Regions from separate parts of the Ruminococcus sp. RTP21204st1_B2_RTP21204_210225 genome, predicted to be linked through region 1. Evidence: predicted binding sites of a transcription regulator. Region 1 holds the regulator's gene; the other holds the start of a gene.
What was found. Region 1 encodes Rex, which represses fermentation and respiration genes when NADH is low (regulators of the CRP and FNR family bind a similar motif). Its sites were predicted from a motif close to ATTGTTAANNNNTTAACAAT; they were not measured.

Region 1 (8,910 bases):
TTCTCGATAGGCAGCAAACCAATATCCTCTTTGGGAATATCCCACACCATACCCCTTATATGCTCAAAAAGCGCCTCTGGGCTGTCATTAGCGATAACAGAGCCTTTGTTAAGTATGATCAGGTCGTCCGTTATGGTGTCAATATCAGAAACGATATGGGTGGAAATTATTATAATGCTGTCCTTTTTAAGTCGCACCATTATCCTCTTGAATTGCTCACGTTCGAATGGGTCAAGACCAGCAGAAGGCTCGTCAAAAATCAGTATCTCGGGGGAGTTAAGGATAGTCTGTGCAATGGCAAGGCGCTGTTTCATTCCGCCAGAAAATGACTTTATCTTGTCATCAAGATTTTCAGACAGATTCACAAGCCCCAGCACACGTCTTATCTCGTCCTCAATAAGCGGCTCAGGCATTCCTTTTAACAGAGCCGAAAATCTGAGAAATTCATGGGCGGTGTAGCTTGGATAAAATGGCTGATACTGAAACTGAAAGCTCAGCTTTTCACGATATTTCTCGCCCATTTCAAAAACGTCCTGCCCGTCAAGGGTCACGCTGCCGCCCGACTTTTTTATCACGCCCGATATGCAGTTCATTATGGTGGTCTTGCCTGCGCCGTTTGGTCCAAGCAAAGCGTTTATGCCCGTATGAAATTCGCAGGTTATGCCCTTGAGCACCTGCTTTTTGCCGTATCTTTTGGATAAGTTTTCTACTCTTAAAACGCTCATATCATCACCACTCCTTATCGGTCAAAGCTTTTTTCATAATATCCGCTGTATCTCCATGCAGTCAGTCCGCTCAAAATCGCTGCAAGATATATGAATACAGCTACCGCTTCCGAACAATCAAAAGCCCTCATATAGTCAAGGTTGTTAAGCTGCCCATTTACGCTTGTGACAGCCGCAAACATATAAAGCGAAAGTGCTCCCACATAATGTGCGGCGGCGGACATGACCGCTATCAGCCCAGAGGTCAGCATAACATATTTTTTCACAGAGCGCACTTGCTTTGCCACAAGCACGAAAATGCCGTAGGTTATAAAAAGCGACATAAGCCTTGTGACATATAGCCATATTATTGTGCCTCTAACAGTTAGCATTAAAGGCGCAAGGTCAAATTTCCATACGCTTTGCAATGGTGCGGTGCTGTATTCGCTCTGCTGTAAAGTTCCGCTTAAAATAAGATCGGCGAAAAAGCTTAGCGTGAACATTATAAATATCGCCACTGATAAAATTATCTCCCGTGACTTAAAAAACGCTGACGAATTTTTAGATATCCTTATCTGCTGATCCATTCGTTTTTCGTAACTGTCCGCAACAAAAACACCCACAAGCAACAGCACAAATATCGGCATAATATCTACCGCCTGCAATTCAAGAAACTTCAAAAACGGCTCGTCATTTATCACCTGTGGAGTTGGAAAGGCAGCGTAAAGTCGGCTGTTTTTCACAAGGTCGGTAGGTATATTAGCGTCTGTAAGACCCCTGCCTGTGCGTGCATAGCTTCTGATGCTTTCGACCATGAAACAACTGCGAAGCTCGGTCTTATACTTGTTCACGGCGGCTGTGATGTTACCGTTATAACCGCCTGCGTAACTCCTCAGCTCATAGTCCGTTATGTATTCATCACATTGATCGAGTGTCTTGTCTGCGGAATTTTCTATAAGTTCATTGTATATCTCCGCCGTTTCTTTGTTCATATAGGTAAGATTATTTGAAGAAACAAAGCTCCGATACACTGTGAATTTTGCGGAAGCTGAAAAAATTATCACTATGACAAAAAGCAGCCAGAATTTCTTTATGAGCCGTGAAGTCTGATAACTATACATACTTTTCATTATCCCACCTGCCTTTCAGCAAGGAGATATGTCCCTGCGACAAAAAATGCGGTCATGATGAATATGATAGCAAAATAAACAACGTATTCTCGTGCAGGTATTCCCCAGAAATTCATATAACCTGTGTCATTGAGCATATTGGTGTAATTGCCTGTTAAAATGTCAACGGCAGGGTTGGAAAAGCTTGTGGTTTTCAGATATAATGGTACAAATATTGGCACAAGGCAGACCGCTCCTGCAAGTATGGTCTTTCTGCTAAGCATTGAAAGAAACATCACAATGCTTGCGGCGAAAAGCGCATAAACAAGTTTTGCGGCAAATACTGCAACTAGATATCCGCCAAAGCTCATATTCGCCGAACTTAGTTCAAAACCGCTCAGATATTGCAATGGCATATCAAGTTTAAAGCCGTTTGTATCGTAAATAAAAAGAGTTATAATATCCACAGTGTAAATTATCAAAACAAGAATTATTACAGCAACAAAGCCGGTACAAAGCTTGAAAAGTGAGAATTTCCTCACGCCCGTTTTGGTTATTCCAAAGCTTTTTATCCTGCCGCTTTGTATCTCTGATGAAAAAATGCTGAAAAGAAGCAAATAAACGCCGAACGGTATCAAAATTTCCAATGACATATAGTTTTCAAAGCCGTCAGCGGCTCTGGTGTCAATGATATCGTCCGACTTTTTTAGGTCTGTTATCACGGCGTTGTAATCGCTGATGAGCTTGTCGGAAAGCTTCAAAGAATACTCATCCGTAACGCCACGTCTTGCATTTCGGCTGTAACCTCGCACACGCTCGGAAATGAGCTTCAAAGCATTTTGCTGGGAATATAGCTCTCCCTCAATAAGAGAAAACATACTGTCAAGTCCTGCGCCTGCTTGTGAATTTTTCTGAGAGAAATCTATTATCTTTTCCTCAAGTTCCACAGGCAATTCAACCTGCTTTACACCGCCTGTGTTGTGGTTATTCTGATAGTCGTTTATCTCGTTGTTAAGAGCGTTTTGCTCATCAGCAAGCTTTTGAGCGTCTTGGCTTACAGTTTCCGAGCCGCCTTTAAGATAGGTCATGTATTTTTCGCCATAAGCATAAGAAGGTCTGAGTACAGATATCAAAAAGGCGCAGGAAAGCAAAGCCAGCAATAAGCTTATCAAAGCTGACTTCGCCATATCTTTTCTTATCATAAATCTGAGAAGTTTCAAATCGTCACACCTCAAACATCAAGCTCTTACATTTCTGACTGTATCTCTGCATATGTATCATAATCCCATTCGCCGTTTGAAATAAACTTGTGCAGTTTAAAATCTTTATCCACAAGATAAGCGGCTGTATCAGCGTCGGGATCATAGGTCGAAAGAAGGAAATAATCCTCACAGTTATTGAATATCGTCATATAGTCGATATACTCATAGCCGTAAAAATACTTTTCATTGAGCTTAGCATCATCAATTATCTTCTGCGGTTTATTATCGTTATCAAGATAATAAAGCACATACTGATACATTTTGCCATTATCATTTGGCTCACGAACAAGCACTATCATAGTGTTATTGAAATACTGAAAATATCTTACAAAAGATTTGTCTTTAAAAGTGCAAACTGTGTCACTTTTTTCATTATCCTCGTTATACCTATACAGCTTGTTTTCGCCATTAGAGTAATACACATCTCCGTCGGCCGGATAATACATATACGGCGTATTTTCGCTTATCTGAGAGCCAACATCAATGCCTGTATCCTTGACGTTCTGAGGGTCTGAAAGTGGAGCTATAAATAGGCGGACTGTATCCGTCTTTGGGCAAAGCCTTGTAAAATAAAGCTTGCCGTCGCTTATGTAATAGGTATTGGCTTTTGTTATCTCGCTTTTGTCAGAGTTTTTGAGAGCGTATTTATATAGCGAATAGCCTGTGCTGAATCCGTTCTCGTCGGTCTCGCTCTTTTTGTATTTGCCCTCAACAAAATAGATATCTCCGTCTTTGTCCATAGACATACAGCCTAATATGCTGTCCTTTGGTGCAGAATACACTTCCGTGACTTCACCGCTGTTGTAATCCACTGTGACAATGCTGTAATCTTCTTTTTGCGTAGCAGAATTATACACTGACCTTACAGCGTATATAACGCCGTCATATATGGTATAGCAGGACAAGTTTGAATACTCTTGAAGCTTGACCTTTATCATTGCAAGGCTGTCGGATTCGATATCATATTCTGCAATGCCGTCATAGGTTTTGTAATACACAAAATTGTTTGCAAATGCAGTAGAAGAAGCTTCAGGACACAAAAGGTTTGTGGGAGAAGCAGAAAGTTCTTGTTGACCCTTTTCAGAAGAAACCGCCTTATCGGATTTTGTGCCAAGAGAAATGAAAAGTGTAACTGCAACTGCGGCAATTATAACTGCGGCTGTTGCGATAATAATTTTAGTTTTCATAATTCACACTCAAGTTCTATTATTGACTATCAACGGAAAGCGTTGTGCTGTAATTGCCATGTACCTTATCATTATAAATATGTACAGTTTTTACTAACTTTGAAGATGTACAACCTTTTAACCCAAACGAATGCTCAATTTTACCTGTGTCAGAATGAGATGATCCACAACCAGTACCACCAACAGAGGCACTTGCATAAACATAACCGCTGTATTTACAATTTGGATTGTAAACATTGTTATTGTTACTTGATGTCCTAGTCCAAGCTTGACCAGCTACAGTTGAATTTGTTCTTATTCCTGTTACAAAACATGAAATATAAGCATTTGAGCCAGAACCACCAACTGCTCTGCCGTATTTTATGGCTTCATACGCACTAGCCCCAATAGCCATAGAACTCATCATCATAACAGCAGTACCCATAGCTACGATCCTCTTAACGATCTTTTTCATATTAAACGTCCTTCTTTATTATAACATCCAAATATTTGAATGTCAATGTTTTGTTTTTGATTTTGGATTATATAAATATTATTACTGCATTGGAATCACCTGTCCTTTCTGTGCACAGCCTATTATTTTAGCATGACGCTGTTTTGCTGTAAATAGTTATGGTCTCATAGGCAGAGCCATTATAGACCTTAGCAACTGTCTTTACACGATAAGTACCGCTGCTTAAAGACTCTTTGGAATTTGAATAAATCGCATACCAACTGTTGAATGTTTTTGTCCAACTACTGTATTTATTCCATGAAGATCCATTTTTCTTCTGAAGTGTTTGAGTTATAACGATTTTAGTAGTTGTACCTGAAATACCACGTACAGTGGATTTACAAGTTGCAGCCTTGTTGGAGATTGACAATGTACCTGATATTTTATCTGTGTATAAATAACAAACAGAAATGTCATCGTCAGAAGGCGTTTGCAGTTCGGGTTCGGCAAAAGCTGTAAGTGATAGGCATAGCATAATAACAACCGATATAATTGTCGATATCACTTTTTTCATATATGTAAGTTCCTCCTTTCACAAAAAATAGGTGCAAGAGATTTATTTTCTCCTACACCTACTATGACAATGAAAATTGTTTGTTTGTGATATGCTTTTATTAATTTACTTTATTTTTGTGGATTCACACAATTCCAACACAGACCGTTTGTCTAAGTTGCTGCATATTTCAAAAATATATTTACCATTGTCCCATATAAATGTATGATCATGATCTGTATTATGAACTAGATATTCTTGTCCGTTTTCATCTGTATATGATTCAAATGTTGACTGTTCATTATCATAATTACTAAGATATGCATCTTTTGTGTATTGTTCAAAAAAGATATAATCATCATCCTTGAAGTATGTTATTATAATTGAATTTTCCATTTTATCATAGTCGACTTGTTTAAATCCATTTGGAAGTGAAGATATATGATATTCCTCGTCAATCGAATGCGGATATGAATTCTCAATTTCACTGTCTGCTATAATCTCCGTATGGTCTGAAAAAATATTCATAAAGAAATCACAAACTGCCTCTCTCACAGCTTTTACGCTAAGCGAAGAAAATGATAGGATCAACAATGCTGCAACACAACAAGCAACACGTCTGCCGGTCGTGCATATCAGAGTAAAATAGGGCTTTTCTCTGTGTTTTATAAGTTTGTTTATTTTTTTATTGTACTTTTCCGAAAATTCATATCGTTTGTCTACTTCAAGAGTTTCAACATAATCATCCAATCTGGCATTTACGACTTCATCGAGAGCTTTTGAAAAATATGAAAAATTATTCATGTTATAAATCACCCTTTTCAAGTAATATCTTCAATCTGTTTTTGGCATACTGCAGACGTTTTCTTGCTGTGGCAGATGTAATGCCAAGCGTTTTTGAGATTTCAGAATATTCAAGTCCACACGAAAACTTTAAATAAAGAATCTCTTGATCGTCAACTTTCAGTTTCTTTATGCAACCTTTCAAAAATTCAAATTCGTAACATGACATATTTTCATTTACAAAATAAGAATCATCATCGTAGGAAACCGTCATTAAATTTTCTTTTTCCTTTTTAGATATATTCTTTGCCATGTTCCTACTAGTTATGACAATGTAATAATCCAATTTGTGATATTCTAAATGTTTAATTTTTTGAAAACATTTAGCCAACGATAAAAAAGTGTCAGAAGTTGATTCCTCAGCAAGTTGTTCATTTTTTAATATATTCAAGGATATTGCATGAACTTTATTTTTGTATTTATTATACAGCTTTTCAAAAGCCTTTTTATCTTTTTCATCATCGATCAATGCCATACACACGCCAAGCATTTCATCACATCCTATATACTTTATAATGTATCAAGTATAACATTATTTATGTATAAATTCAAGGGGGATGTTTTGTAGAAGTAAAACCTTGTTGATTGTGAAATGTTTGTTAACATCAACACGGAAGTTGAAATAGCCAGAGTTTACAAGTCCTTGACAAAAGAAAAGATTAGTGCTATTATATTATGTGATATTGTTATTTATTTATCAATCATGTTTTTTAGTAAAGGAAAGTGTAAATATATGTCTAAAGACGGTTCGATATCCGCATCAGTAATAAAACGACTGCCACGTTATTATAGATTTTTAGGTGAGCTTCAAAAAGAAGGACTTGAAAGAATATCTTCAAGGGAGCTTTCTGAGAGAATGAAGCTCACGGCTTCACAAATAAGACAAGACCTTAACTGCTTTGGCGGATTCGGTCAGCAGGGATATGGCTATCACGTTGACGAGCTTAGAATGGAAATAGGCAAGATACTCGGAGTAGACAAACATTTCAAGACCATACTTATCGGTGCAGGAAACCTTGGTAAAGCTATCGCCACACATATTAACTTTGAAACAAGGGGTTGCAATCTCATTGGCATATTTGATATAAACCCTAAGCTCACTGGTGAAGTGGTAGGAAACATACCGATTCGTCACACTAATGATATAGAAAGCTTTTGCGAAGCAAACTCCCCTGTTGTAGCTGTGCTTTGTATACCGAAGGCAAACACTCAGGCTATTGCAGACCAGCTTGTAAATCTTGGTCTGAAAGCGTTCTGGAATTTTTCACATTATGATCTTAGCATCGACTATGAAAACATAGTTGTGGAAAATGTCCATTTAGGTGACAGCCTGCTTACACTTACATATGCAACAAATATCATCACAAGCACTGACACTGACAACAGCGAAGAGATCGAATAAAAAAAATTCACACCAGAAAATTCTCTGGTGTGATTTTTTTATATAAAGTATTAGCGAACTGTTTTAACCGCGGCTGTTTCAACAACTGCAGCAAGATGGTCATTAACCTCTTTGCTCTGATAGTATTCAGCAAAAGACTCAGTTACTTGATCTGCCCATGACTCTGTAGATTGAGTTTTAACATCCTCGGTATTGATTTTTTCAGCACTTCCTGTTTCATCATCAAGAACGTAAAGCTTATCTGATGCGACCTCGGCAGCGACAGTTGCCACCTTTGTCAACACATCGTCATTTTTATCATATATAACAAAAATGTAACAATTCTTTTTGTTCACAGTCTTAGTGCCTGTATAACCATAAAGCCTTTTTGTTTTTTCAGCCAAAGGATATATCTCCTTGCAGACATCTACGACCTGATTAAACGAATCAACAGCCTCATCTGGTATCTTTTCAAGAGTGCTTCTGTCAGGGAGTGAAGTAGTTTCGTCTGGCACTTCATCAGTAACCTCTGTCTGAGCTGTCGTTACGTCATTATTTGTAAGATTAACATTATTTTCTGTTTTATTATCAGCATTTTTTCCACAAGCCGGGAAAGCAAACATAGTGCAAACTATAGCAACAGCTATCATTAGCTTTTTCATATTGATCCTCCGAATAACCTCTGTAGTCCTAAATCATTATGTCATATTTCAACAGTTTCACATTATATCACATGAAAATTACTCTGTAAAGGGATTATAAAGAATTGTAACAAAATATCCCGATTATGACGAAACTCATAATCGGGATAAATCATTTTTTAGCTATTTGCACAATAAGAGGTTACAAATTTGTTACAAGCTGACGAAAAGACTAATCGTAATCTACAACGTCGATCCACTTCATGAGCAGATCCTTCTCCTCTGGTTTGCCCTTAATGAGCTGTGCTGCTGCAACGATCGGCAACCAAGCCTGTACATACTGCTTAGATGTTCCGCTCTTTACGCAATACTTATCAAGATAAGCCTCAGCAAGATCAGGATTGTTAAGGCAGAACAGCAGGTATGTTCTTGCAACGTCAGCAGAAGCATTGCCTTGTCTAGCAGAACCCCAATTGATAACATAAGTACCTTCGTCATTGATGATAACGTTCTTTGGCTCAAAGTTACCATGGCAAAGCTTGATGTGCTTTGGCATTGAATCAAGTCTTGTGAGAAGCTCATACTTCTTTATCTCGTCGATCTGACCAAGAGTCTTGATCTGTCTTGCAATCTTATCTTTCAGCTTTGAAAGAAGTGGCATATACTGAGCGTGTATCTCGCACTGAATGTCGATAAACTGGTTAAGATACGTGTCTTTCTTGTCTGGATTTTCGTCCATAAGCTGCTGAAGAGTCTTACCTTTTATAAAGTCCATTGTTATAGCCCATTTGCCGTCG
Region 2 (8,910 bases), on a different contig from region 1:
TGGACCTTCTGAACATTTTATATCCAGCCAATCGCCGCCAACAACGTACTCCTTTGAATCCGGCTCTTTTTCTTCTGCGTTTTCCATGACTTTCGTGCGGAACTCTGTTATCTTGTCGAGCAGCTCGCTGTCTGTGAACTCAACGCCGCTAAGGAGCTTACTAGAGTCCATTTTGATAGTTACATTTTCAAGCTTAGCTTCAGATGTTGTCTGAGAGCTTTCTGCCGCTGGTGCGCTGCTTTCGTCAGTGCTTCCGCAGGCTGCAAATGACATACACATAGATAATACTAATGCTGCAAATATTATTTTTTTCATAGTTGCGTCCCCCTGTTCAAAAAAAAGCAGAGGACAGCCGCAGCCGTCCCCTGCGGAACTTTTTATTTGTTTGTTCTTGTGACGAATGATATTTTGCCCCTAGATATCCGTCTGTTAATTAGCCCTCAACAGCAGCCTGAACGATAGTGTTGAAGTCAGCAGCCTTCAGTGAAGCGCCGCCGATAAGACCGCCGTCTACGTTCTCCTTAGAAAGAAGCTCTGCGCAGTTCTTAGCGTTCATTGAACCGCCGTACTGAATTGTAACTGCCTCTGCTGTAGCCTCGTCATAGATCTTAGCAAGTGTTGCTCTGATGAATGCGCAAACTTCCTCTGCCTGATCTGCTGTAGCTGTCTTGCCTGTTCCGATAGCCCAAACTGGCTCGTAAGCGATAACGGACTTCTTAACGTCCTCTGCTGATACACCGAAGAAATCAAGCTTTACCTGTCTTGCGATAACTTCCTCTGTGATGTTGCACTCACGCTCCCAGAGAAGCTCGCCAACGCAAACGATAGGCTTAAGACCAGCTGCAAGAGCTGCCTTTGTTCTCTTGTTTACTGTTTCGTCTGTTTCACCGAAATACTGTCTTCTCTCAGAGTGACCGATAACAACGTACTCAACGCCAAGCTCAACGAGCATATCTGCTGAGATCTCGCCTGTGAAAGCACCGCTCTTCTCAAAGTGAACGTTCTCTGCACCGATCTTTACGTTTGAACCTGCTGTTGCGTTGATAGCAGTTTCAAGGTTTGTGAAAGGTACGCAAGCGATAACTTCAACCTTGCCCTCAGCGTTTGCAACCAGTGGCTTGATAGCTTCGAGAAGCTCCTTAGCCTCAGGTCTTGTCTTGTTCATTTTCCAGTTTCCTGCAATAATTGCTTTTCTTACAGCTTTTTTCATGATAAAAAACTCCTTTATTTTTTATAGGGAACAGAAAAACTGCTCCTGCTAGTTTTCCAAGTCTATTATACAACATTCACTCGTATTTGTCAACTAATTAACAAAGGCTTGGACTTATTTTATCTGTTTTTTTACAGCTTATCTATAAGCATGACCACACCGAAAACGCCAAGCAGGACACCGATAGCGATAGCCGCATAGCCGAAAGGCGTTTTCTCCTCTTTTTCCTCGGCTTCCTTTTCCTCCTCAGTGACTTCTACCTTTGATTTTTCATCGTCAAGGTAAAATTCCTGTGGGTTTTCTGGGTTATACTTTATGTCTATCATGTCGCCCTTTTCATAGCCGTTGTCTGTGACTATCTGGGTATACTTTTCGCCGTCAATGGTATAGCCTATTTTCCACTCGGTAAAAACTCTGTCCTCACCGCCGTTGAAGTCAGGCATTGTGGTCTTGACTTTCTGCAAGGCTTTTGCCTGAGTTGGTTCGTAGTGATCCTCCTCAGGGATATTATATTCCTGCTCAGGGAAAAAGCGATAGCCCTGCAAGGCTTTGATACCGAAATAGATAAGTCCCACGCCTGTGAGCAGAAGAATTATTCCGCCTATGCCCTGCCAGCCTAATCCGCTTTTTGCAAGTAGTGTTATTTCATTCATTTTTACTACCTCGATTTCTGCATAAAAAAGGGACAGGCAAAACCTGCCTGCCCCTAGCTTATAGCTTAGTAAAATATATTACTTGTCAGCGATTACGTCAATACCTGGGAGAACCTTGCCCTCGAGGTATTCAAGTGAAGCTCCGCCGCCTGTTGAGATGTGTGACATCTTATCAGCAAAGCCAAGCTGGATAACTGCTGCTGCTGAGTCGCCGCCGCCGATGATAGTTGTAGCGTCTGTTTCAGCAAGTGCCTTTGCAACTGCGATAGTACCCTTTGCAAGTGTTGGGTTCTCGAACACGCCCATAGGACCGTTCCAAACAACTGTCTTTGCAGACTTAACAGCCTCGCCGAAGAGAGCCTGTGTCTTTGTGCCGATATCAAGGCCTTCCTTGTCAGCTGGGATCTTATCAGAATCAACAACTTCTACGTCGATAGGAGCGTCGATAGGATCAGGGAAACCTGCTGCAACTGTTGTGTCGATAGGGAGAAGAAGCTTCTTGCCAAGCTTTTCAGCCTTTGCCATCATTTCCTTGCAGTAGTCGATCTTTGTATCGTCAACGAGGGAAAGACCAACTTCCTTGCCCTGTGCCTTAAGGAATGTATATGCCATACCGCCACCGATGATAAGTGTATCGCACTTCTCGAGGAGGTTTGAGATAACGTTGAGCTTATCTGCTACCTTTGCGCCGCCGAGAATAGCAACGAATGGTCTAACAGGTGTTTCAACTGCATTTCCGAGATAGTTGATCTCCTTCTGCATGAGGTAACCAACTGCTGTTTCCTTAACGAACTTTGTAACGCCAGCTGTAGAAGCATGAGCTCTGTGAGCTGAACCGAAAGCGTCCATTACGAATACTTCGTCGTCAACGAGGTCAGCAAGTTCCTTAGCGAAAGCTTCGCCGTTCTTTGTTTCCTCTGCGCCTCTGAATCTTGTGTTCTCAAGAACAACGATATCTCCGTCAGCCATTTCAGCAACTGCCTTCTTAGCGTTGTCGCCAACTACTGTATCGTCAGCAGCGAATGTTACCTTTGTTTCAGTAAGAAGCTCTGCAAGTCTTGCAGCAGCAGGAGCAAGTGAGAACTTAGCCTCTGGGCCGTTCTTTGGCTTGCCAAGATGTGAACACAGAACTACCTTGCCGCCGTCAGCTACCAGCTTCTTGATAGTTGGGAGAGCAGCTGTTATTCTGTTATCGTTTGTAATAACGCCGTCCTTAAGAGGAACGTTAAAGTCAACTCTTACGAGTACCTTTTTGCCCTTTACATTAATGTCATCAACAGTAACTTTGTTTAAACCTGCCATTTTAAAGACACCTCTCAATTTAATTTTTTTAATTCACGTTGTTAAAAAACTAACAACCTTACCTTTATTATATAACATACCGTCATAAAAATCAAGTATTTTTTTATAATTTTTACCCTGATTTTATAACTTTAGGCTTTTAAAGTGCGTCCACCTTTATCTCTCCGTTGTCAGCGGATATTGCCACGGCGGACACCGCTCCCTCGCCCTTATCTATAAGCAGTTCGGCTATCTTATCCTCCACCTCGTTTCTTATGACGCGGCGGATATCTCTTGCACCAAGCTTCTGACCGTATGCCTTATGTGCGATAGCTTTCAAAGCTTCATCTGTATATCTCAGGCTGATATGTTTCTCCTCCAGCGGCGACTTCATCTCGTCCAGCATAAGACCTGCTATGCCTGCGAAATTCTCCTCTGTGAGCGGATTGAACACAACTATCTCGTCTATTCTTCCAAGAAACTCAGGCCGCAGGAAATCTCTCAGTGCTTTCATTGCTTTATCCTTGGCGATATCACTGTCGGTCTTATTGAAGCCCACACCTGTATCTCTATCAGTCGAACCTGCGTTTGATGTCATGACGATAACTGTGTTCTCAAATGAAACGCTTCTGCCCTGTGAATCGTTGATACGTCCCTCGTCAAGTATCTGGAGGAGTATGTTCATAACGTCAGGGTGAGCCTTTTCTATCTCGTCAAAAAGTACCACTGAATATGGTCTGCGGCGCACCTTTTCGGTAAGCTGACCTGCTTCATCAAAGCCTACATATCCCGGAGGTGAGCCGATAAGCTTTGATACTGAGTGCTTCTCCATATACTCGGTCATGTCAACTCTGATAAGCGGTTCGGTGGCGTCAAAAAGCTCTTCTCCAAGGACTTTCACAAGCTCTGTTTTTCCAACGCCTGTTGGGCCGACGAAAATAAATGAAGCCGGTCTGCGACGTTTTGAAAGCTGAACCCTTGTACGCTTTATTGCCTTTGCGACCTTATCAACGGCTTCGTCCTGGCCGATAACACGCTTTGAAAGAGCTTCTTTAAGATGCTTTATCTTATCATACTCGGTCTGAGCTATCTTATTGGCAGGGATACCTGTCCAAAGCTCTATTACCTTTGAGATATCTTCCTCTGTGACCTGAACGTTTTTAAGAGTTTCTTCCACCTCTTTGAGTCTGTTCTGGATCCTGAGTATCTCGCCCTTTTCCTTTGCGATTATCTCATAGTCAGGGTCTGACTTCTGTTCGTAATCCTCAACGAGCTTTTCATGCTTTTTAAGCTCCTCGTTAAGTGCGTCGAACTCCTCTATTTCAGGCGTTCTGATACTTGTGCAGGCGCAGGCTTCATCAAGAAGATCTATCGCCTTGTCAGGGAGGAATCTGTCGTTGATATATCTTTCAGAAAGCACTGCACACTCTCTGAGCATATCGTCTGATATCTTTACTCTATGGAAATTCTCGTAATACTGCTTTATGCCTTTGAGGACTGTGATTGTGTCCTCAACTGTCGGCTCGGAAACTGTTACAGGCTGGAAACGTCTTTCAAGTGCAGAGTCCTTTTCGATATACTTTCTGTACTCCTTGAAAGTCGTTGCGCCTATTACCTGTATCTCGCCTCTTGAAAGGGACGGTTTCAGGATATTAGCTGCGTTCATCGTTCCCTCATTATCGCCTGTGCCAACAAGGGTATGCACCTCGTCTATAAAGAGGATAACATTGCCCTGCTCTTTTACTTCCTCTACAAGTCCTTTACAGCGGCTCTCGAACTGTCCTCTGAACTGAGTGCCTGCAACAAGTGCGGTAAGGTCAAGGAGGTAAAGTTCCTTATCCTTGATATGGAACGGCACATCTCCGCCAACTATCCTCTGTGCGATACCCTCGGCAATGGCTGTTTTACCAACGCCAGGTTCGCCTATAAGGCATGGGTTGTTCTTCTGACGTCTTGACAGGATATGGATAACTCTTGATATCTCCTTATCTCTGCCCACAACGTTATCAAGCTTGCCCTCTCTTGCTTTCTGAGTAAGATTTGTGCAATAGTTGTTGAGAAATTTAAGCTTTTTCTTTTTATCCTTTGGCTTGTTCTCTCCGCCCTCATCGGTGGCTTTAGGCATACCTCCTGCGAGGTTGCTGAAAAGATTGGCTGCATCACCGCCGAAAAGATTGCTCAGGAAGTTCGTTCCGCCCGGCTCAAAATCGTCCCCGTCGGAAGCCTCCATAAGCTGATTTGACATTGCTTCAAGGTCATCGTCTGAGATGCCCATTGCCTTCATATAATCGTCCACCTGCGAAATGCCAAGCTCCTTGGCACAAACAAGGCAAAGTCCCTCGTTCTTCTTGTGCTGAGGGTCCTTGGCGTTCATCTGTGAGATGAACACCACAGCAGGACGCTTTTTACATCTTGAACACATTAACATTTTTATTTGCTCCTTTCCTTACTGATACACCTTACGGTAATCATTTATACAGAATATCAAAGAAGTAACTGAACAGATAGGTATTTTCAAAAACAGCGCTGTTGAACTTGGGAAGCTTGTTCTCGGTAGCATTTATCACAGTGCAGACCATAAAGGCTATCAACACCAGATACAGACCACCTTTGCAAAGACCAAGCACCATGCCTGCGAAACGGTTTGCCGCTGTCAGACCTGCCATTCGGGTAAAAACTCCCGACAGACGCAGGATAAGCCTTATGACTATCTCCATAAGCACATAAACCGTCATGAACACGCAAAGCCTTATAAAAGTCAGGGCGATCGGTCGGAAAATGTTCTTTTCCAGATACTCAGCACCAGTTCTGCCACCCTCAGAGAGAGCCTTGACGGCTTCGTCTATCTGCTCGGCAGTGAACTTCACCGCCTTAGACAGACTTTTTCCAAGCTTATTGCCCTCCAGCTTTTCGCTGAGCTTTTGGGGCATAACGCTGTGGATATACTCTGAAAGCTCCTCGCCCTTTTGCTGAGCGGTATCAAGGTCTGTTCCCTTTGAAACAAGCAGCTTTTCGGTATTCTCCGCAAGAGTGCCTGCCCCTGACAGGACGTTTTTTATCTCCTCATCTGAAAGGTCGATATCAACGCCCTCGTTTTTCAGTTCATTGCTCACAAGCTTTGAAAGATCCGTCTGTTCAGCAGCGTTTTCAAGGCTCGTTATAAGCTGTGTTTTGAAATATTTGTTATATACATTTTCAGCCGACATATTGGCTATAAGAAAAGCCACAAGAACGGCTGCCACTGTTCCGAGCATTGTGATGACATATCTCACAAAGCCCTTACAGTATCCTGTCAGAGCGGTCACGATAAGGATCATTATAACTGCTCCGTCAAAAAAATATGCCATATTTTCCTGCCTTTCGTCAGGTCTCGAAAGCTATTTTGTTTATCTCATGCAGACCCAGGAAATAAACGCTGTCGTTGAGGTAAACAAAGTCAAGATACTCAGAGGACACTGCCGCTGTTGCAAGTAGATTTCCTGCACTGTCATAGGCTTCTATATTATCCTCGCCGAGAAGGATCACCTTCTTGTTCTCTGCGACCATTTTCTTAGGCTTGCCGCTTTGAGTATAAACAACGCTATCAGGCTTATCTCCGTCAGAGTCCGAACGGAACACCGCAAGAGTTCCTGTTTTACGCTGTATGCCATCGAATGCTACTGCGGCAGTGGTGTCTGTCAGGGCATAGTCTGAAAGCTCCTCAGGATATTCATACTGCATAAGTATTTTACCATTGCTGTCAAGCTTGTAGAAGCAGGTATCGCCCACTACCCAATAATCGCCGTTATCGTTTCGCTGAACAGCAACTGCGAGAGTTTCAAGCTGTTCGCTCTTCATCTTCTCCTCTGTGCTGTCAAAGGTCACATAATAGACGACAGAGCGTAACGCTCCGCCACTGCTGGAAAATGTTGAGATACAACAGCCGTTTCCGTCCTTATCAAAGCTTATATCAAGTATTCTTCGTGAGCTTGACCACTGATATATCTCTGCTCCCGAGGAGTCATAAACTGTCAGCACTGCGGCATATTTCTCAGTCTGGGTGACCACTGCAACTGTGCTGTCAGGGGCTATCTCCGCCAAAAGTATAGACTGGTCTATATCCTTTGAGAGCAGCTCGCCCTTTTTATTCAGCACTCTGAAAGAATTTCCACCGTTATCGTAAACAAGCACACGCTTTCCAGATGTTCTTACAACAGGGTTTGCAAAGTTGTGAGAATTATCCGATATCTTATTGCCCGACTCGTCATAAAAAGCAATGTTCCTGTCGTCAACTCGAACTATACCGTCGGAAAGCTGTTTTATAACGTTAACGGAGCTTTCATCAAAGGTCAGCGGGAAATTTCCGCTTTGCTTTTTTCCGTCGTTTACTATAGTGGCATGAGGTCTGTCCAAAATGCCCTCAAGCTTCGGCACCCACACTCCTCTTGAAGCGTAAACGCCAACTCCGAAAGCGACCACCACTGCTATGGCGGCTATCTTTTTATAGAGCTTTTTGTTTTTCTCTTTCTTTCTTGCCGCTCTTATATCGGTGACGTTAGATATCTCCTCGTCAGACCTCTCTGCTTTCTCGGCTTTTTTCTCTTTTCTGCTTTTATGCTCGGATTTTTCCTCTTTGCTTTCTGAAGCCTGCTCTTTATTTTCACCGCCTGATACTGTTATCTTGCTTTCATCAGCTTTTTCAGGCTTTTCCTCCTCGGCTTTATCCTCGGTGTTCGTCAGCTCTATTCTGCTTCGTGACTCCTCGGCTTCTTCCGCTTCTTTTCGGAGCTGTTCTTCCTGCTCACGTTCCGCCGCTTTCTGAGCCGCCTTTTTCTGACGCTTTATCTCTCTGAAAGTAACGTTCGGCATAGGCTCTTCTGCACCGTGAAACTCGTCACGCTGAACAAAATCCGTCTGCTTGGTTATTCTTATTGTTTTTTCTTCTTTGGTAGGCGGATTTTTCTTTCTCCGTCTGTCCTTTGATCTTTTATCATTCACCTTGTTCAGATCCTTTATCTTTATCATAATACACTTCGTTAAGATACAATCCCTGCGGCGGAACGGTCTTTCCGCCTCTTGTTCTGTCCTTTGACGCAAGTATATCGGGTATTTGAGTTTCTCCTATCTTGCCCTCATTTATAAAAATAAGCGTGCCTACCATTATCCTTACCATATTGTACAGAAAGCCGTCTCCCGAAACTGTGAATATCACAAGCTCGCCCTCACGTCTTACATGGAAAGAGAATATAGTCCTAACTGTATTCTCCTTTGTGCAATCGGTGGAACACATGGCTTTGAAATCGTGCGTTCCCACAAAATCCTGTGCCGCTTTATCAAGCTTTTTTTCGTCTATTGGAAACCAGCTGCGGTAGGCTGTATCTTTATAAAAGGGATTTTTTATCTCGCTGTTATGTATAATATACTCATACTCCTTGCCGCTGCACATATATCTTGCGTGAAAATCAAGGGGGACTTTTTCGCACTCCAGCACTGAGATATCGTCCGGCAGCTTTGAATTAAGTCCGAAAACTATCCCACGGCAGGTTATTGTGGACTCTATAAGAAAGCTTGCACAAAATCTTCTTGCGTGTACTCCTGCGTCTGTTCGTGAACAGCCGTTCACTGTGACTGTCTGTCCCGTCAGCGAGAGGATAGCTTCTTCAAGCACCTGCTGGACGGCAAGGGCGTTGTTCTGCCTTTGCCACCCATGATAGGCTGTGCCGTTATAGGCAAGTATTATCCTGAAATTTGTCATGAGCATATCCCGTTTCTTTAGTCGAGTGTTAT

Region 2: a site for Rex is predicted at 3,203-3,222, ahead of pgk (phosphoglycerate kinase). Genes of this name have one in related genera too.

Annotation. Positions count from the first base shown of each region.
Region 1 covers NZ_JBCPGA010000025.1:3,540-12,449, reverse strand. Annotated here, with positions in the region: gene AB5123_RS09415 (ATP-binding cassette domain-containing protein) at 1-725, opposite strand, end outside; gene AB5123_RS09410 (hypothetical protein) at 740-1,834, opposite strand; gene AB5123_RS09405 (hypothetical protein) at 1,834-3,033, opposite strand; gene AB5123_RS09400 (hypothetical protein) at 3,060-4,262, opposite strand; gene AB5123_RS09395 (hypothetical protein) at 4,282-4,716, opposite strand; gene AB5123_RS09390 (hypothetical protein) at 4,844-5,230, opposite strand; gene AB5123_RS09385 (DUF4367 domain-containing protein) at 5,375-6,052, opposite strand; gene AB5123_RS09380 (RNA polymerase sigma factor) at 6,054-6,566, opposite strand; gene AB5123_RS09375 (redox-sensing transcriptional repressor Rex) at 6,825-7,493, shown strand; gene AB5123_RS09370 (hypothetical protein) at 7,544-8,134, opposite strand; gene AB5123_RS09365 (phosphotransferase family protein) at 8,346-8,910, opposite strand, start outside.
Region 2 covers NZ_JBCPGA010000012.1:48,142-57,051, forward strand. Annotated here, with positions in the region: gene AB5123_RS06445 (hypothetical protein) at 1-315, opposite strand, end outside; gene tpiA (triose-phosphate isomerase) at 434-1,210, opposite strand; gene AB5123_RS06455 (DUF3592 domain-containing protein) at 1,342-1,863, opposite strand; gene pgk (phosphoglycerate kinase) at 1,942-3,165, opposite strand; gene AB5123_RS06465 (ATP-dependent Clp protease ATP-binding subunit) at 3,305-5,572, opposite strand; gene AB5123_RS06470 (CvpA family protein) at 5,613-6,491, opposite strand; gene AB5123_RS06475 (DUF5711 family protein) at 6,508-8,148, opposite strand; gene truA (tRNA pseudouridine(38-40) synthase TruA) at 8,114-8,878, opposite strand; gene AB5123_RS06485 (hypothetical protein) at 8,896-8,910, opposite strand, start outside.